DNA from 4 places in the Micromonospora sp. M61 genome. Region 1 is predicted to be linked to each of the others. Evidence: riboswitches for the same ligand, from Rfam matches in the RefSeq annotation. Region 1 holds a riboswitch; each other region holds the start of a gene.
What was found. A riboswitch is a leader RNA that binds a small molecule or an ion and turns the genes downstream of it on or off. The one in region 1 is predicted to bind cyclic di-AMP.
Positions count from the first base shown of each region.

Region 2: another riboswitch for cyclic di-AMP. It lies ahead of KBX34_RS11680 (C39 family peptidase); the one in region 1 lies ahead of KBX34_RS28885 (coiled-coil domain-containing protein).
Region 3: another riboswitch for cyclic di-AMP. It lies ahead of KBX34_RS34280 (NlpC/P60 family protein); the one in region 1 lies ahead of KBX34_RS28885 (coiled-coil domain-containing protein).
Region 4: another riboswitch for cyclic di-AMP. It lies ahead of KBX34_RS27495 (transglycosylase family protein); the one in region 1 lies ahead of KBX34_RS28885 (coiled-coil domain-containing protein).

Region 1 covers NZ_JAGPYA010000071.1:24,642-29,472, forward strand. The annotation lists gene KBX34_RS28875 (AAA family ATPase) at 1-13, shown strand, start outside; gene KBX34_RS28880 (cation diffusion facilitator family transporter) at 121-1,038, shown strand; cyclic di-AMP (ydaO/yuaA leader) riboswitch at 1,152-1,283, shown strand; gene KBX34_RS28885 (coiled-coil domain-containing protein) at 1,289-2,353, shown strand; gene KBX34_RS28890 (hypothetical protein) at 2,519-3,019, shown strand; gene KBX34_RS28895 (SRPBCC family protein) at 3,044-3,511, opposite strand; gene KBX34_RS28900 (PfkB family carbohydrate kinase) at 3,707-4,669, shown strand; gene surE (5'/3'-nucleotidase SurE) at 4,666-4,831, shown strand, end outside.
Region 2 covers NZ_JAGPYA010000016.1:678-5,508, reverse strand. The annotation lists gene KBX34_RS11695 (acyltransferase) at 1-890, shown strand, start outside; gene KBX34_RS11690 (hypothetical protein) at 991-1,341, shown strand; gene KBX34_RS11685 (hypothetical protein) at 1,474-2,244, shown strand; cyclic di-AMP (ydaO/yuaA leader) riboswitch at 2,529-2,670, shown strand; gene KBX34_RS11680 (C39 family peptidase) at 2,903-3,757, shown strand; gene KBX34_RS11675 (alpha/beta fold hydrolase) at 3,891-4,643, shown strand; partial or broken gene KBX34_RS11670 (polysaccharide pyruvyl transferase family protein) at 4,671-4,831, opposite strand, start outside.
Region 3 covers NZ_JAGPYA010000029.1:864-5,694, forward strand. The annotation lists gene dcd (dCTP deaminase) at 1-382, shown strand, start outside; gene KBX34_RS34280 (NlpC/P60 family protein) at 458-1,498, opposite strand; cyclic di-AMP (ydaO/yuaA leader) riboswitch at 1,512-1,647, opposite strand; gene KBX34_RS18065 (peptidoglycan recognition family protein) at 1,899-3,863, shown strand; gene KBX34_RS18070 (C40 family peptidase) at 3,918-4,831, opposite strand, start outside.
Region 4 covers NZ_JAGPYA010000063.1:31,427-36,257, reverse strand. The annotation lists gene dinB (DNA polymerase IV) at 1-1,002, shown strand, start outside; gene KBX34_RS27500 (hypothetical protein) at 1,126-1,497, shown strand; gene KBX34_RS27495 (transglycosylase family protein) at 1,622-2,293, opposite strand; cyclic di-AMP (ydaO/yuaA leader) riboswitch at 2,294-2,466, opposite strand; gene KBX34_RS27490 (ThuA domain-containing protein) at 2,621-3,283, opposite strand; gene KBX34_RS27485 (helix-turn-helix transcriptional regulator) at 3,349-3,684, shown strand; gene KBX34_RS27480 (nitroreductase family protein) at 3,681-4,373, shown strand; gene htpG (molecular chaperone HtpG) at 4,440-4,831, opposite strand, start outside.

The sequences.
Region 1 (4,831 bases):
CCCGACCGGCTGATCCGTGCTGGCGAGCCGCCGGCGAGAGTTGCCGCCCCTACACTTGCATACATAGCGATGTGAACATACATTTGACCGGGTCCCGGCTGGCGGCGGAGGGTGGTTCTCGTGGGCGCAGGTCATGACCACCACCACGGGTCCGTCGCCAATGCCGCACACCAGCACCGGGGCCGCCTCTGGGCGGCATTCGGGCTGCTCGCCACCCTGATGGTGGTCGAGGCGGTAGCCGCCCTGCACACCGGCTCGCTCGCCCTGCTCTCCGACGCCGGGCACATGTTCACCGACGTGCTCGGCATCGGGATGGCGCTCGCCGCGATCACCGCGACCCGGCGGGCCACCGGCGACCCGCAGCGCACCTTCGGGCTCTACCGACTCGAGGTGCTCGCCGCGCTGGCCAACGCCGTCCTGCTCTCCGGCGTCGCGATCTACGTGGTGATCGAGGCGATCCGCCGCTTCGGCGACCCGCACGAGGTCATCGCCGGCCCGATGCTCGCGGTGGCCGTGCTCGGCCTGCTCGCCAACATCGCCGCCTTCGCCCTGCTCCGCGCCGGAGCCCGGGAGAGCATCAACCTTCAGGGTGCCTACCTGGAGGTGCTCGGCGACCTGCTCGGCTCGGTCGGCGTGATCGGCGCCGCACTGCTCATCACCGTCACCGACTGGTGGTGGGCCGACCCGCTGGTCGCCGTCGCCATCGGCGTGTTCATCCTCCCGCGCACCTGGCGGCTGGCACGGGCTGCCGTCCGCATCCTGGTGCAGGCCGCCCCGGAGCACCTCCAAGTGACCGCCGTGCACGACCGACTGGCCGCGGTCCCCGGTGTGGTCGAGGTGCACGACCTGCACGTCTGGACGCTCACCTCCGGCATGGACGTGGCCTCCGCACACCTGACCATGGCACCCGGGGCGGAGGTCGGCGCGGTGCTCACCGCCGCGCGTACGGCCCTGCACGACGACTTCCGGATCGAGCACGCGACGTTGCAGATCGAGCCGGGCGCCGCCTCGGGAGCGTGTGGCTCGATCGAGTGGTGACAGCAGCCTCTCGTGACGACGCACGCACCGTCCGTCACATTGGCTGCAGCCACCCCACCGGCACCGGTAGGCTCGGTCCCGGCCTCCACCAGGCGGCGCCCTCCCGGCGCCGGTGGTGGTCGCCGCCTAATCGCCCGCGAGGGCGAACCGGGGAACCACGTACCTGGGGTGCATCCGCGTCAGCGGTAGGGATCTTCCGTCCCGAACCCGTCAGCTAACCCGGTCGGCGGCTGACGGAAGGACATGCACAGTGGCACCAGCACGACCACCCGCCGCCCGACTGGCGGCCCTGATCGTCGCGATGTTCGCCCTCGGCGTCGCGCTCCCGGCCGGCACCGCCTCGGCCGCTCCACCGACCGGCCTGCGGGCCGCCGCCCCCGACTCCGACGAGGAGGGTGGCACCCCCGCGCTGCGAGCCCAACTCGAGGCGGCCAGCAAGGGCTACCTGGACGCGAAGCGCGCCCTGGCCGCCTCGGTGCAGCGGCAGCAGCAGCTCACCACCCAACTGAAGACCATCGAGGTCGAGCTCAACCAACGCAGCGGCAAGGTCGGCGAGATCGCCGGCGTCGCGTACCGCACCGGCCGGCTCAGCGCGATGTCGGCGCTGCTCAACAGCGACAGCCCGGAAGGCTTCATGGACCGGGCAGCCGCACTGGACGCGGTGGCCGCCAACGAGGACCGGGTGCTGCGCGACCTGCTCAGCAGCAAGGACCAGGCCAACCGCACCCAGGTCGCCCTGAACGGTGAGATCAACGAGCAGCGCAAGCAGGTCGCGGTGATGGCCAAGCGCAAGGAGCAGGCCGAACGGGCCTTGACGGTGGCCACCACCCCCAAGCCGCAGCCCGCCGCCGACACCGACTCCAACCGGGGCACCTCCGCCGCCAACGCGAAGGCCGCGCCGCGCAACTCCGACGGCTCCTGGCCGTCGGAGACGTGCAGCGTCAACGACCCCACGCCGGCCAGCGGCTGCATCACCCCGCGCACCCTGCACGCCCTCAACCAGGCCAAGGCGGCCGGCTTCACCCGGTACGTCTCCTGCCACCGACCCAGCGGCTCCGGCGAACACCCGAAGGGCCGGGCCTGCGACTTCGCGGCCCAGACGGGCGGCTTCGGCGGCGACGCCACCGGCGGCGACAAGACGTACGGCAACAACCTGGCCGCGTACTTCATCCGCAACGCCGACCGGCTCGCCGTGCTGTACGTGATCTGGTACAGGCAGATCTGGCTGCCCAGCAGCGGATGGAAGTCCTACAGCGGGGCGGGTGGCGACCCGTCCAGCGACCACACCAACCACGTGCACCTGTCGGTCTACTGATCCGGCCGTTCCCCAAAGTGTGTGATGCCTGTGAGTCATCAAGATGACTCACAGGCATCACGTTCGTCCGGGCAGCGCTGTCCGACCGGGCTACGTCGCCGGGCGTACCCCTGATGTCGTCGCTCGTCGGACGACCCGGCGGCGGTCGGCGGGCAGCATCGCGGTATGCCTCGGATCCCACCCAGCGCCCGCAAGGGGCTGCTCACCCTGCACCTGGTCACCTCGCTGGGCTGGCTCGGCGCCGACCTGGTGCTGCTCACCCTCGGCATCGCCGTGCAGCGTGGCGCCGACCCTGCGGTGCTCTACCCGGTCGGCGCGCTGGTCGGCACCGTCCTGTTCGCGCCGCTGAGCGTCCTGGTCTGGCTCATCGGTGTCGCCAGCTCGCTGCTCACTCCGTGGGGCCTGCTGCGCTACCGGTGGGTGGTGGTCAAGCTGGTGCTCACCACGGTGATGGTCGGGCTGGTGCTGTTCCTGCTCACCCCGAATCTGCGGCACGCCGGAGCGGTGGGCGCCGCCCTGCCCGCACGGGACCGCGCCGACCTGGTGATCGCCCCCGCGGTGTCGACCAGCCTGATGATCATCGCGACGGTGCTGTCCACGTACAAGCCGTGGGGACGGCGTCCCGCCGCCCAGCCCGCACTGGCGGGCCGCGCCCGCAACCGGTGACCCCACTGCCGTCCCGCGCTCGGGTCAGGCTGGGGGCGGCGGGTCACCGGTGCGGTCGAGGGCAGCGCCGAGGCGGGTGGCCAGGGCGAGGTGGGCGGCCCGGGCCTGACGGAACGCGTACCGGAACAGCGGGGTCGGCGCGGTCAGGGTGATGTCGACGTCGATCCGGGTCAGGCCGTCCGGCTCGGGGCGCAGCCGGGTGTGGTTACGCACGGTGGTGGCGGGCCACTGGCGGGCCACCATGACGATCTCGTCGTCCTCGCTGATCAGCACGTCCGCGTGGTAGGTGGTCCGGAAGCGCAGCGGGCCGGCCGCCAGCCGGTCGTTGATCGTGTAGCTGGCCTGCGCACCGGGTCGGGGCGGCAGTCGGCGGACCCGGACGATCAACGGGTGCAGCTCACCCTGCCGGGTCAGGTCGCTGAGCAGCGCCGCCGCCTCGGCCGGCGAACACCGGGCCTGCACGGTGTAGCTGAAGGTATCGCTGCTGAGCACACCGTCTCCCGCCGTCGATGGTCGCACGATCGTCCCGTACCGATGTCTGGCTGGCAATGTCCGAGGGCCGGCCCGGGCCGGCCCGATGACACGCCCAGTCACCGTTTGGCGCATTAAGGTCGTTCAGTGAGGAATCACCCGACCGCGCTGGAGGCGGACATCATGAACGGCGACGATCCGGTGAGCGGGCACGTGATGGTCTTCGCGCCCACTCCACAGCTGACCGTGACCGTCGACCAGCCGAACGACCACCCCGAACTGCACCTGCACCCCGGCGGGCAGGGCGTCTGGCAGGCCCGGATGGTGATGTCGCTCGGTGTCGAGGTGGTGCTCTGCGCCGCCCTCGGCGGCGAGATCGGCCAGGTGCTGGAGCCGCTGCTGGTCAGTGAGGGCGTGGACCTCAAGGCGGTGGCCCGTGATTCCGGCAGCGGCGGGTACGTGCACGACCGCCGGGACGGCTCCCGGCAGGAGATCGCCGACGTGCCCGGTCAGCCGTTGAGCCGACACGAACTCGACGAGCTGTACAACCTGGCCCTCGGCGAGGGCCTGTCGGCCGCGGTGAGCATCCTCAGCGGGCCGAACGAGCCGTGGCTCGTGCCTGCCGACCTGTACCGACGCTTCGCCGCCGATCTCAGCGCCAACGGCGGTCGGGTGGTGGTCGACCTCTCCGGCGATCACCTCGGGTCGGCGCTGGAGGGCGGCGTCTTCTTCCTCAAGGTGAGCCACGAGGAGCTGATCCGCGACGGCCGCGCCCGCAGCGACGACATCGTGGAACTGACCCGGGCCATGTACGAGCTGCACGCGGCGGGCGCCGAGACGGTGGTGGTGAGCCGGGCCGACCAGCCGGCACTCGCGCTCATCGACGGGGAGTTGTTCGAGGTCGAGATGCCCCGGTTGGAGGCCGCCGACCCGCGCGGCGCGGGCGACTCGATGACCGCCGGGGTGGCGGCCGTCGTGGCCGGCGGCGGGGACATCCGGACCGCCATCCGGACCGGGGCCGCGGCCGGCGCGCTGAACGTCACCCGGCACGGCCTGGGCACCGGACGACTGGACTCGATCACCGGCCTGGTGGAACGGGTCCGACTGGTGCCGGCGGACAGCCGGCAGCAGGAGCGGACCACCCCGGACGAGCTGGCCGACCGGGCGGTCGACCGATGACCCTGCGGGTGCTGATCACGAACGACGACGGGATCGCCGCGCCGGGCATCCAGGCACTGGCCTGGGCTGCCCGGCAGCGGGGCCTGGACGTGGTGGTCGCCGCCCCGCTGGAGGAGGCGAGCGGCACCAGCGCCGCGATGAGCGCCGTGGAACGGGACGGAC
Region 2 (4,831 bases), on a different contig from region 1:
TCGCGCTGGAGAACCTGCTGTTGTTGCAGGCCTGGGATCCCCGACCGGGCTGGTTCTACAGCATCAACACCGTGAGCTGGTCGCTCTCCTGCGAGTTCTTCTTCTACCTCTGTCTGCCGTTGGCGCTGCCGCTGCTGCGCCGGGCCCGGCCGAAGCTGCTCTGGGTGCTGATCGTCGCGCTACCTCTGCTGATCCTCGCGCTCTGGCCGGCCCAGCACCTGGTGCCGGAGGCGAGCCGCTGGTGGTTCACGCAGATCTTCCCGCCCGTACGGTCGCTGGAGTTCTGGATGGGCGCGGTGGCGGCCGAGCTGATGCGCCGTGGCCTCTGGCGGGGCCCGGGGCTGACCGCAGCCAGCGTGATCTTCCTGGCCACCTGGGTGGCAGCGGCAGAATGGATTCGCGCCGAGCTGTGGACCACGCTGCTCGCGGTGGCGTATCTGCTGGTGATCACTGCCGCCGCGGACGCGGACGTCCGAGGTAAGCGTTCCCCATGGCGGTCCCGACCGGTGGTCTGGCTCGGCGAGGTCTCCTTCGCCTTCTACCTGGTGCACGTGCTGGTGATGACGAGCGTGCTGCGCTGGAGCGGTGACTGGGGGACGGGCTTCCAGGGCTGGCGTGGCCCCGTCGCGGTGCTCGGCTTCCTACTGGTGAACCTGGTCCTCGCCGGGCTGCTGCACCGCTTCGTCGAGACCCCGATGATGCGCCGGCTCGCTCCACGCCGCCCGGCCCGCCAGGTGGCCGTCCCTCAGCAACGCACCGCCAGTATTGAAGTCAACGGCCGCGAAGACCGCACCGCCGATGCCGTCGGGACCCAGGCCCAGGCCGGCGAAGCTGCCGTCGGCGACGTCGAGCAGGCCAGCAGTCGATCGACGTACGTCGACTTGCGCTGAGGCGTCCGCACTGGTCAGCGCGGTCGGCGCGGTCGGCGCGGCGTACGCCGACACGCCCGTGGTCGATGCGCCCGGCCCGGCGTGACGGTAGCGTGGGGGCGTGCTTCCGGTCGCGTTCACCTGTCCCCTGTGGTGGGTGGCGCGCTGGGCGACACGGGTGCTGACCAGCCTCGCCGTCGTCGCGGCCCTGGCGCTTGGCGCAGGCCCGGCCTCGGCCGCCGCGCCAACGCCGACCGCCGCGGCAACGCCGACCGCCGCGCCGACGCCGACCGTGCACGCGGCCCCTGCGGTCGCTGAGGGAGCCGCCGAGAAGGCCTTCCCGGTCTGCTCAGTCGACTCGCACCCGGCCGTGGTGGCCGGAGTGCCGCTGGTGTGCGCGGCCAGGTCTGAACGGCTGCCCCTCGTGGACGGTCCGAGGAGCTGGGCGCCCCGGGCTCCACCCGGGCGCTGATCCACCGGGACGAGCGTCCCGTCGCCGCGCCCTGTCGATCCACCCGTCCCGCACCTCGCCGATCCGTGGCCCACCGTGGCCCGGTGGCCGGTGGGGCTCCCACCGCATTGTTCTCTCCCCGAGGTGCCGACCATGGAGACCGTCGTCTTCTACCAGTTCGTGACCGAGGTGCCGCAGGCCGCCGCCATCTGGTCAGCCCTGTTCCTGCTGGCACTGGGCGTACTCGTCGTGCTGGCCGCCCGCCCCGAGCGGGACCGGCCAACGGACGACCCGGCCCCGGCGGCGCCCACCGCCCGGGAGTTGGCTGAGGCCGAGGCCGTCGACCTGCGCCGGTACGCCGAGGAAGTGGCCGTCGCCGCGGCCGGCGCGGGGCAGAACGCCCGGCGGCGACGGGCTTCCTGGCTGACCGCTCAGGAGGAGATGGAGCGGGCCTGGGGCGGTTACGACGAGGCGGACGCGGCGGCGCGTCGCTTCGCGGGGGCCGGGGCGCTGCCCACCCCGCATACCCCCCGCACCCCCGCCGAGTACGCCTCCCGGGAGCGCTACCTGCATCGCGCGGCGGCGGCGGCGCACTGGCGGGGCGACCTGACCATGGCGCAGTTCGGCGACGTGTTCGGGCACCGGCACGGTTGGGATCCCCGGCGGCACCCGGTCGAGCAGGAGGTGCTGCTGAGCCGGGCGATCCGGGACGCGAGGCTGGCCGACTACCAGGCCGCAGCCACCCGGGAGCGGGCCGCCTGGCGGGACGCGGAACTGGCCGCCGAGTCGGCCCGCACTCTCGCCGAGGAGGCGTACGCGGCAGCGGCCCGGCTGCGGCCGAACCCGGTACCCGCCCGCCGGGCGGCTACCCGGGCGTTCCGTCCCGCCCTCGTGGCACGTTGGCGCCCGGCTCGCGCGGGTTGAGCCCGATCCGTTATGTGAGCCCGGTCATGTCAATGGCGAATCGGGCGTCGGGCACGATTGGCTCGATTGTCCCCGTGATTGTGGCCGCATAATCGGCGACCTGTCCGGTTGTCGCCCGTTGGCGTCACCGTAACCGCTTGTCCCATCGAGTCACGTCATCGGCAATACGCGCAGAAATTGTCGCGCCGATTGGGGTTTACGCAGGTGAACCCGGCTTGGCAGGGTGAGAGCCGGCCAGTACTGTCGTCCCGTCCGGTGCGGTAACCGTTCGCAAGAGGCGACGCCGCGCCGACCCGCTCAATCGTGATCTACGAACCGGGGACCCATCAGTAAGTCCGGGGTGAATCCGCGAGCCACGGCCCGCGGTAGGGCGATCTTCCCGCCCGAATCCGTCAGCTAACCCGGTAGGCGGTGTCGGAAGGAGTTCCATCCTCGTGCAGCACCTTTCCACCCCTCGGTTGTTCCTTCGCCTCCACGGCGTAGCGGTGCCCCCGCTCATTCGTCCAGTGACGGTGAGCTGACCCCCCGGGTCATCGCCTAACCGCCCGGCCGCGCCGGGCGTTCCCCTGAGCGGTTCACCATCCGCGGACCATCGTCCGCGCGCTGGCGCCTGCCCGGATGCCGGTCCGGCCCCGGTGTGCCGCTCTCCCCCCGATCCGTGGAGGACCCCGTGAAGCACACCCTGAAGCGTCAGCTCCGCCGCCTCACCACCGAGCGTCCGTACCAGATCGTTGTCGCCTCCGCCGCGGCCCTCGCCATCGCCACCACCAGCGGCGCCCTGGTCACCAGCGCCGACGACGCCCCGGCCAGCCAGCACACCGCGACCACTGTCGCCGAGATGCGCAGCGACACCGCTGCCTCCCGCAGCGAGGCGCGCGATGCGTCCCCCTCGGCCAGCACCGCACCGACCACCGCCGCCCCCGCGCCGGCCACCAGTGCCGCGTCGCCCGCAGCCAAGGCCAGCAGCAACCCGGACCTGACCCGTAAGCCGGAGCGGCCGAAGCCGCCGGCGACCAAGGTGCTCGACTACGACTACGAGGCGCAGAACACGTACTACAACTGCGGCCCGGCTGCCACCCGCAACGCTCTCAGCGCCGCCGGAATCGACCGCACCCAGAACGAGCTCGGCGCCGAGTTGGGCACCACCGAGATGGGCACCAACTCGGCCCTGGACACCACCCGGGTGCTCAACGCCGAGGTGAAGGGCTCCCCGTACCGGACCCGGATGTTCGCCGGCGCGCCCAGCCCGGCCCAGATGGACCAGCTCCAAGCTGACGTCGTCAAGGCCATCACCGACGGCCGTGGCGTGGTCGCCAACGTCGTCGGTGACGCCACCGACACCAACGGCGGCTGGCACTCCTACGGCGGCGGGCACTACATCGCCGTGGTGGGTTACAAGGACAACGGCCGGACCGTGCGAATCGCCGACTCGGCCAACGCGGCCGACCCGTCGTACTGGATCACCACGATCGACCTGGCCAACTGGATCGCCAGCCGGGGCTACTCCGCCTGACCCAGGCACGTTGACCGCTTCGGGCGCCGTCCCCCACAAGGGGCCGGCGCCCGCGGCGTCTTCACCGAGCGGTCAGGCCTGCGCCGCATCGACGACCCTCGTACCTGGTCGCGAACCGTGGGAGACTGCGGCCGTGGTGGATGAATCAGGTGGCCGGGCAGGCCGTGGGCCGATCCTGTTGCTGCTGCACGGGATGGGGGCGACCGGGGACGTCTGGCTGCCCTGGGCCCCACTGCTGAAGCAGCACTGGCCCGGGCGGTGGCTGGCACCGGACCTTGCCGGTCACGGCTGGTCGGCCCCGCTGCCGTCGTACTCCTTTGATGGGTTCGCCGGCCGGATCGCCCACGGCCTGGTCGCCGACGACCGGATCGTCGTGCTCGGGCACTCGCTGGGCGGGGTGGTCGGCCTGGCGTTGGCCGCCCGCGCCGCCGGGATGCCGGTGGAAGCGGTGGTCGGGCTGGGCATCAAGGCGGTCTGGTCACCCGACGAGCTGACCCGCGCGGCCGAGCTCGCCGCGCGCCCGGTGAGCTGGTTCGCCAGCCGCACCGAGGCGGCCCGCCGCTACCTGCGCGTCTCCGGGTTGGTCGGCCTGGTCCCGCCGGATCATCCGGTGGTGGACGCCGGGTTGCGTCAGGTCGACGGCCGGTGGCGCCTCGCCATGGACCCGACAGCCTTCGGCGTCGGCGAGCCAGACCTGGCCCCGTTGCTGGCGGCGACCGACGTGCCGGTGGTGCTGGCCCGTGGCGAGCACGACCCGATGGTCACCGACGAGCAGCTAAGGGCGTACGGCGTACCGGTCGTCACGCTGCCCGGTCTCGGCCACAACGCACACGTGGAGGACCCGGCTGCCGTGCTGGCGCTGCTCGACCCGTACCGACGCGGGTGAGCTGGATGAAGCGGACGCGGTGGCTGGTCACCTGGCTCCGAGCATCCGGCGGACCCGGCCGGCGACGGCCTGCTTGACCCGCACGCGCAGTGACCGCGCGTGGAGGGTATTGACCTCTGTCTGGAGCGTCCGGGTTTCGTCCCGCAGCCACTGGATGCGCGTCAGCAACTCCTCGGGAGAGTAGGCGG
Region 3 (4,831 bases), on a different contig from region 1:
GCCCGACGGGGAGCCGTTCGTGCTGCACCCGGGCGAGTTCGTGCTGGCCTCGACGCTGGAGGTCATCTCGCTGGGCGACCAGCTCGCCGGCCGACTGGAGGGTAAGAGCTCCCTGGGCCGGCTCGGGCTGCTCACGCACTCCACCGCCGGCTTCATCGACCCGGGGTTCTCCGGTCACGTGACGCTGGAGCTCTCCAACGTGGCGAACCTGCCGATCACCCTCTGGCCGGGCATGAAGATCGGGCAGCTCTGCATCTTCCGGCTCTCCTCGCCGGCCGAGCACCCGTACGGCTCGGCGGTCTACGGCTCGCGCTACCAGGGCCAGCGGGGTCCGACGCCCAGCCGCGCCTGGCAGCACTGGCGCACCTGGCCCACCCGCTGACGGGCTGAGGCACCACGGTCAGACGACGAGGGCCCGCCGCGACCGATCGCGACGGGCCCTCCTGGTCACCCAGGATCAGCCTGGGCGGCCGTAGCTGTGGATCGGGCCGTCGCCGACCTTCTTCATCTTGACCGGTTGGCCGGCCTGCGAGGCGTGCACGACCCAGCCGTTGCCGACGTACATGCCGACGTGGTGGATGTCGCTGTAGTAGAAGACCAGGTCGCCGGGGCGCAGGTCGGCCTTGCTGACGTCCTTGGTGACGCGGCTCTGCTGGGCGGCGTTGTGCGGCAACGACACCCCGGCCTTCGCCCATGCGGCCAGCATCAGCCCGGAGCAGTCGTACGAGTTCGGGCCCTCGGCACCCCACACGTAGGGCTTGCCGATCTGCGCGCAGGCGAACTTGACCGCCGTGCCCGCAGCGCCGCCGGGATAGCTGCCGGGGCAGGGCGCCGGACGCAGCGGACCGCCGCCCCCGTTGCCGTACACCTTGAGGCGCAGCTTCTGCAGCCGGTCGATCTCCTCGTTGATCTGCTTCTTCTTGGCCGCCAACTGGGCCTCGGTGCGGGCCAGCTGGGCCACCATCTCGTCCAGCGGCGCCTTCTGCGCGGCCAGCTCGTCGCGCAGGTCGGCGACCTCGCGTACGTCCTGCTGCTGGTTGTGCGCGAACCGGTCGAGCATTTCGAGCTGGCTGACCACCTCGCTGGGTGACCGGCTGCCGAGCATCGCGTTGACGGTCGAGACGGTCTCGCCCTTGTACGCGCGCACGGCCAGCGCGCTGACCTTGTCCATCGCGGCGTCGACCTGCCGCTCGAGCGGGGCGATGCGGGCGGCCAGCGCGTCCGCCTGCTTGCGCTTGACGGCGAGGTCGGCCCGGGTGGCGTTGTGCCGTTCGATGATCGGTTCGAGTGTGTTCCAGTCCGCGTCGATCTGGCGCTCGATCTCGGCGACGGACGGGTCGGCGTGGGCGGCCGTGGCGCTGCCCGTCAGGACGACGGCGACGCCGACCAGTGCGGCGAGAGCGGTGGTGAAGCGGGACCAGCGTGGGCGCGGCACGATCGGCGTCGGGACGGCGAATGCCGACCGCTCGGACGACGGCCGCGGGGCATGGAGTGCCACCGGGGTTCCGTACTCCTTCTTCCTGACCGCCTACCGGGTTAGCTGACGGGTTCGGGCGGGAAGTCGGCGCCCTACCGCAGTGGCTGCGGATTCACCCCGAGGGACGTGGGTCCCCGGTTCGCTCGGAAACGACTCGGCGGTGTCGGTCCGTTACCGCCCGGGATGGGCGGAGCTGCTGTCGGGCCGACAAATGACCAGAGTAGAGACGCCCGTTACCGATCCGCAACCCGTACGGCCGTGACACTCCGTACCGATTGGGTGGGGGTCACCGACCGTGTGTGAAGAATTCTTTCTGAACAAGTAGATAGATGGAAAGGTATTGACGCGGACTCTCCAGCGGCGCGATGGTGACCTGACCTCTACCCGCGAGAATCTAGGGGGTTCGATGCACCATCCAACCGTGTCGGCCGGCTGGCGCGCGCTGCTCGCCACGACCGTCGTCGCCGCCGCGAGCGCGGTGCCACTCTCCACGGCCGCCAACGCCGCACCCACCGCCGATCGCCAGCAGCAGTACGCCGCCGCGGCGACCGAGTACGGCGTGCCGACGGGCGTGCTGCTCGGCGTCTCCTATCTGGAGTCCCGCTGGGACAGCAACGCCGGCACACCGAGCACGAGCGGCGGCTACGGCCCGATGCACCTGACCGATGCCCGCCACGTTGCCGCTCTACCCGGGCGCGGCCACCACGACGCCGGCGCCGAGGACCCACGCGGTGACGACTCCCGGCCCTCCCGGGTGCCCGCGCCCCGACCCGTCGAGGCCCCCGCACCGACCGCCGCCGCGTTGCAGACCGTGGACGCGGCGGCCGCACTGACCGGTGCCACCCCCGAGGCGCTGCGCACCGACGCGGCGGTCAACATCCGGGGTGGGGCCGCGTTGCTCAGCGCGTACCAGCGGGAGTTGGGTGCGCCGGTCGGAGCGGACACCGACCCGGCGGCCTGGTACGGGGCGGTGGCCCGCTACGCCGGTGCGGACAGCGCCGACGCCGCCGCGGCCTTCGCCGACGAGGTCTTCACCACCATCGCCGCGGGCGAGTCCCGGATGACCGACGACGGCCAGCGGATCACCCTGCCGGCGCGCGCGGTTCAGCCCGAGCGCTCCTGGTTGGACCGGCTGGGCCTGCGCCGGTTGGCCCGCCCGGACGGGCTGGAGTGCCCGCGCACCATCTCCTGCGAGTGGATCCCGGCACCCTACGAGGCGTTCGGCGACGGGGACTACGGCAACCACGACCTCTCCGACCGGCCCGCCCGGCAGAAGATCGAGTACATCGTCATCCACGACACCGAGGCGAGCTGGGCGACGACCCTGAAACTCGTCCAGGACCCGACGTACGTGAGCTGGCACTACTCGCTGCGCTCGGTCGACGGGCACATCGCCCAGCACGTCAAGACCAAGGACGTCGGCTGGCACGCGGGCAACTGGTACGTCAACGCCAAGTCGATCGGTCTCGAACACGAGGGCTTCGCCGCGCAGGGCACCTGGTACACGGAGGCGATGTACCGGACCTCGGCGAAACTGGTGCGGCACCTGGCGCTGCGGTTGGGCATCCCGCTGGACCGCCAGCACATCATCGGCCACGACAACGTGCCCGGCACCGTCGCCTCGACCGTGCGGGGGATGCATTGGGACCCGGGCCCGTACTGGGACTGGACGCACTACTTCGACCTGCTGCACGCACCTCGGCTGGACACCGGCACCCCGGCCACCGGGCTGGTCCGGATCGACCCGGACTACGCCACCAACCAGCCGGCGTTCACCGGATGCGTCACCGTGGGCGTCCCGTGCGCGCCGCGCGGCTCCTCGTCGGTGGTGCTGCGGAGCGCACCGTCCGAGAACGCGCCGCTGGTCAACGACATCGCGCTCCGACCGGACGGCACCCCGAACACGATGGCCGTGTCGGACCACGGGGCCCGGGCATCAGCCGGGCAGACGTACGCGCTCGCCGGACGGCAGGGCGACTGGACCGCCATCTGGTACCTCGGGCAGCGGGCCTGGTTCCACAACCCGGCGTCCGCGCCGACCGCCAGTTGGACCGTCGGCGTCGTGGCCACGCCGAAGCCCGGTCGGACGACCATCCCCGTGTACGGAAGGGCGTACCCGGAGCAGGCGGCGTACCCGGACGGGGTGCCCTACCAGACGATCTCGCCGTTGCAGTACACCCTGGCCGCCGGACAGCGGTACGCAGTCGGCGCGGTGCTGGCCGGCGAGTACTACCGGGCCAGCACGTTCGACGGCTCGTCGCCGGGCGACTGGACGGTGATCCGCGGCAAGAACCGCTACGCGCAGATCCAGTTCGGCCACCGCATCATGTACGTCGATCTCGCTGACGTGCAGTTGCTGCCCTCCCCGGTGGGCGCGCCCCGCTGACGAACAACGACGGCCCCCGGTCGGTGACCGGGGGCCGTCAGTGCGTGATCTGGATCAGCCAGGTCTGCGGAACCCGGCGACCGGCATGGTGTTGATGCTGGACACCTGCACCGGTTTGCCGGCACGTGGCGCGTGCACCATCTGGTTGTTACCCAGATAGAGCCCGACGTGACTCAGCCCGGAGAAGAAGAAGACCAGGTCACCGGGGCGAGCATCAGCTCGCGCAACCGCCTTGCCCTCGTTCCACTGGTCACCGGTGTGGTGGGTCAGGGAGATCCCGGCCGCCTTGTAGGCGTACTGGGTCAGCCCCGAGCAGTCGAACGAGTTCGGGCCGGTGGCACCCCAGACGTACGGCTTGCCGACCTTGCCGCAGGCGGTCTTGATCGCGGTGCGGGCGGCCTCGCTGACCACTCCGTTGATGGTCGGGCAGGCCGCGGTCTTTACCGTGGTCTTGGGCATCGACGCCTCGAGCTGCTTGATCTCGGCGTCGATCTGCTTCTTCTTGGCCGCCAGGTCGTTCTGCTGCTTGGTCTGGGTGACGATCAGCTCGTCCAGCTTCTGCTTCTCGCCGTCGTACTTGGCCCGCACGGCCAGCACGCCCTCGACCTCCTTGCGCTCCTGCGCGGCCAGCCGATCGAGCACGGTGAGCTGCTCGGCGAGCGTGTCCGGCTTGACGCTGACCAGCAGCGAGCCGATGTCGTGCGACGGTCCGGAGATGTAGTAGCGGGAGGCGAGGTCGCCGACCCGGTTGAGCGCCAGCTCGCTCTGGAGCGCCAGCGGCTCGATCTTCTTCTGCAGGCCCGCCGACTTCTGTCGATTGACCTTCAGCTGCGCCCGGACCTTGTTGTACTGCTCGATGGTGGGCTCCAGCTGCTCCCACTTCTTGTCGATCTGCGCCTCGATCTCGTCGACCGTCGGATCGGCGTGAGCCGGTGCGGCGAGCAGACCGGCGCCGACTGCGGCGGCGG
Region 4 (4,831 bases), on a different contig from region 1:
CTCTGTCCGGACGCGATCGTGGTGCCGCCCCGGATGTCGGCGTACACGGCGGCGAGCCGGGCGGTCTTCGAGATCTTCCGGCAGACCACGCCACTGGTCGAGGGGCTGTCCATCGACGAGGCGTTCCTGGACGTGGGTGGCCTGTGGCGGCTGGTCGGGTCGCCGGCCGAGATCGCCGAGCGGCTGCGCCGGGAGGTTCGTGAACGGGTCCACCTGCCGATCACGGTGGGTGTGGCCCGCACGAAGTTCCTGGCGAAGGTGGCCAGCGGGGTGGCGAAGCCGGACGGTCTGCTGGTGGTCGCACCGGACGCCGAGTTGGCGTTCCTGCACCCACTGCCGGTCGAGCGGTTGTGGGGCGTCGGCCCGGTCACCTCAGCGAAGCTGCGGGAACGCCGGATCCGTACGGTCGGTGAGGTGGCCCGGCTCGGTGAGGCCGCCCTGGTGTCGCTGCTCGGGTCGGGCGCCGGCAGGCACCTGCACGCCTTGGCGCACAACCGCGATCCTCGCTCGGTGCAGGTCGGCCGGCGGCGCGGCTCGATGGGCGCGCAGCATGCGCTGAGCCGCACCCCGCATGCCCCGGCGGAGCTGGATGCCATCCTCGCCGGCCTGGTCGACCGGGTCAGCCGCCGCATGCGGGCGGCGGGGCGGTCCGGTCGCACCGTGGTGTTGCGGCTGCGCTTCGGCGACTACACCCGGGCCACTCGCTCGCACACCATCGGCAAGGCGACCGCCGACACGACGCCGCTGCTCGCCGCCGCGCGCGCGTTGCTGCGAGCCGCGCTGACCGAGATCGATCGTCGTGGTGTCACACTGATCGGTGTCTCAGTGGGCAACCTGGACGACAACCCCGTGCAACCGGAGCTGCCGTTTCACCGCGATCCGGGCGCTGAGTTGGACGCTGCGGTGGACGCGGTCCGCGACCGGTTCGGCTCAGCGGCGCTGACCCGAGCGGTCCTGCTCGGCCGGGAGCCGGGCGTCGAGATGCCGCTGCTGCCGGATTGACCGATCTGCGTGCGGCGTCCCGGCGACCGCTGCGACCGGAGACACATCACAGCAGGTCGGCGGTTTAACCGGCGGCTGACGGGTGACCCTTGTGGGGTACAGCCTGACAAGGGGGGACCCACAATGTCCGACGACGACACCAGCAACCGGCCGAGTCGCACTGCCGAGCGGCCGCACGACGTAACCGACCCGCTGCTCTGGCAACTGGCGATCGACGTGCTGAGCGCCCACGAGCCGGACGACGAGGGTCAGTGCCGCAACCTTCAGTGCGCCGGGCAGTCCTGGCCGTGCGCGGCCCGCGCCGGCGCGGAGCAGTCGATGCGACTGGCCCGCAGCACACCCGCCCCGGTCGAGATGACCACCGACGGCGGCGACAACGAGGAGGGCGGCACGGGCTGGTCCGGGGAGGGCAGCGCACCGGCGCCCCGCTGGGGCTGGAACGCCGGCCCGGTCGCGTCGCACCGAGGGTCGAAGGCATCCGCCTCCGCGGCGTGACGGCTTCCCCCGGGGTACGGGCGCTCGGGCTGATCGCACCACACGTACGAACGCTCGGCCGGTGACCCGGCCGAGCGTTCGTGTGTCATCCGTCAGAGGCTGAGCCGCTGACGCGGGAAGACCGTCAGAGGCTGAGCCGCTGACCCGGGAAGATCAGGCCCGGGTCGGCCCCGATCAGCTGCCGGTTGTGCTCGTAGAGCGCCTGCCAACCGCCGGTCACCCGGTGGCTGTCGGCGATCTCCGACAGGGTGTCGCCCGGCTTGACCAGGTACGTCTGGCCGCCCGTGGTCGGCGCGGTGCGCTCGTGGTTGCGGGTCGCCGGCTGCTCCCGCCGCGAGGGCCGCTCCTGCTGCTCGGTGGGCTTCGCCGTGGACTTCGCGGTGGGCTTCTGCGTGGACTTCGTCGACGGCTTCGTGGCGGAGCCGCCGGACGAGCCGCCCTTCTTGCCGCAGGTCGGCCACGCGCCGATGCCCTGCCCGTCGAGCACCTTCTCGGCGATGGCGATCTGCTCGCCGCGGCTGGCCAGGTCGGCACGGGCGGCGTACTTCTTGCCACCGTAGCCGGCCCAGGTGCTCTGGGAGAACTGCAGGCCACCGTAGTAGCCGTTGCCGGTGTTGATCTTCCAGTTACCGCCGGACTCGCACTTGGCGATCGCGTCCCAGTTGACCGCGGCCTGCGCGGGGGCGGCCGGGCCGAAGAGGGCGACAGCACCGGTGACCGCACCGACGGCCAGGGTGCCGACGGCGAGACGGCGGGTGGTGACCCGTCGGTGACGGGGCGTGTAGACAGACGTCATGTGAACTTCCTCCACGCCGGCGAGGTGAGCTGTCGGGTTCGGGCCGAGGAGCCCGGCCGCACGATGGCGGCTTCACCCCGAGGTGACGTGCACCGAGGAACGTTTGGGTCCCCCGCTCCTGCCCGGGTGACTGGGTTCCACCGACCGGGGGCAGGATTTGGCGTTGCCGGCCGTGGTGTCCGCAGTGGCGAACCCGACCGACGTTAGGCACGGTCGGTGACTATCGCCCAACCCCTGTGAAGTTCTTCACCGGGGTACGCGGGGCGTCACTCGCAGCGGTTGCGGGCGGGTGGTCAGTGTGCAGTGACCACCGTGGACCGTTGCGGATCAGATGCGGTGACGGAGCCAGAGCACGATGCGCCGCAGCAGCTCGACGTGCCCCGGCGACTCGTACGACCGGGCGTCGTGACCGAGTGCGTTGTAGACGATCCGGCTGCTCCCGGCCGTGCGCGCCCAGACGAGCGGGTGGGTGTCGCCGCCCTCGTCGTGGACGTAGAGAGTCTCGACGTCGACGCCGTCGAGCAACTCCAGGTCGGTGTAGCGCTCGTCGTGCACCTCGAAGTCCACGAGACCGGTAGTGATCGGGTGCTCGATGTCGGTGCGTCGGATGAGGCTGGTTCCGATCGGCGGGTGGAAGGTCCGACCGTGGTCCCAGGCGGCGCCGACCGTGGACCGCCAGGTCGCGAGCTGGGGAAACGCGATCGTCGCGCTGTGCGTGGCGAGCAGGCTGCCGCCACGGGCCAGGAAGGCGTCGAGGACGCGGCCGAACTCCTCGTCCTGCGGGATCGGGGCCGTGCGGTCGGCGCTGGCGTTCACCACCAGGAGGCGGGCGCCGTCGAGTGCGGCCGCGAGTTGGTCGACGGTGGTCACGATCGCCACCGGGCCCGCGTCGCCGACGAGCTTGGCGATCGCCGCGCTGGTCTCGGACAACGGGTGCCAGGGATCGGCGTGCGGGCCCTCCCCGCTGAAGATCACTGTGTCGACCGGCATGACCGTGCTCCGCTCATCATTTGGACGATTTTCGAAATCACGAAATCAAAGCTAGCATGGCGTCCATGAGAGCCCTGCATCATCCCGATCTCGCCTCGGTCGACCTCGCCACCGTGCTCGGCGCCCTCGCCGACCCGGTGCGCCTGAGTGTCGTACGACAGTTGGCGCAGGCCGGTGGGGTCGTCTGCGGGAAGTTCGACGCGTTGTCCGAGGTGAGCATGTCCACGCTGTCGCATCACCTGAAGGTGCTGCGGGCAGCCGGCGTCCTCCGCGTCACGCCCAACGGCAGCTTCCGCAGACACGAACTGCGCGCGGACGACATCAATGACCGCTTTCCCGGGCTCCTTCCCGCGGTCATCGCCAACCTCGACCTGACCGAACGAGTGGGAGTTCCCGCATGAGCGACACCAGACCGGCCGGGCAGAGCGGGCCGCGCACACTGGGCCTGTCCGCCGACGAGGTCCTGAGCACGACCCGCGCCGTCCGCAAGCGTCTCGACCTGGGACGCCCGGTCCCCCGCGACGTGATCGAGGACTGCCTGCGCATCGCGCTTCAGGCCCCCAGCGGCCGCAACAGGCAACGCTGGGACTTCATCTTCGTCGAGGATCCGCAGACCCGGGCCGCCGTCGCCCGACTGTGGCGACTCGGGCTGATGGCACCGCCACCCGCGTCGGGCGGCACCGGGCCGGCCTTCAGCCGGATGGACTTCGCCTCCGAGCAGTGGGGCCGGATCGCCGGCAGCCTGCAACACCTGGCGGATCACCTGCACGAGGTGCCGCTGCTGCTCATCCCCTGCCTGCGGGTCGAGTCCCGCGCCGAGCTGGCCAGCGTGCGCGGGCAGGCCGGGGCCTGGGGTTCGGTCATCCCGGCGCTCTGGAGCTTCATGCTGGCCGCCCGGGAACGCGGGCTCGGCACCGCGTGGACCACGAGCCATCTCAGCTACGAAAGGGAGATGGCAGACCTGCTCGGCATCCCCTACGACACCGTCGTGCAGGTGGCGCTCACGCCGGTGGCGTACACCCTGGGCACCGATTTCAAGCCCGGTCCGCGGGCCGACGCGGACGGGTTCGCCCACTGGAACCGCTGGTAGCCGGCCACCGCTGGCGGCGGGCCACCCGGTGACCCGGGAAGCCCGCCGCTTGACGGGGTACGCCAGCTACAGGGTGCGCGCCAGCCGGTCGGCGAGCGTCCGGGTGAAGCGGGCCGGGTCGGTCAGCTCACCGCCCTCGGCGAGCACCGCCAGGCCGTAGAGCAGCTCGGCGGTCTCGGTCAGGGCGGCCTGGTCGCTGCCCTGCTCGTGGGCCTTGCGCAGCCCGGACACCAGCGGGTGACCGGGGTTGATCTCCAGGATCCGCTTGGTCGGGGGAATCTCGTGCCCCATCGCCCGGTACATCTTCTCCAGGGTCGGCGTGAGGTCGTGGGCGTCGCCGACGACGCAGGCCGGCGAGGTGGTCAGCCGCGACGACAGACGCACCTCCCGGACGCTGTCGGTCAGGGTGGTGCCCAGCCAGTCGAGCAGGGCGGCGAACTCCTGCCGCTGCTGCTCGC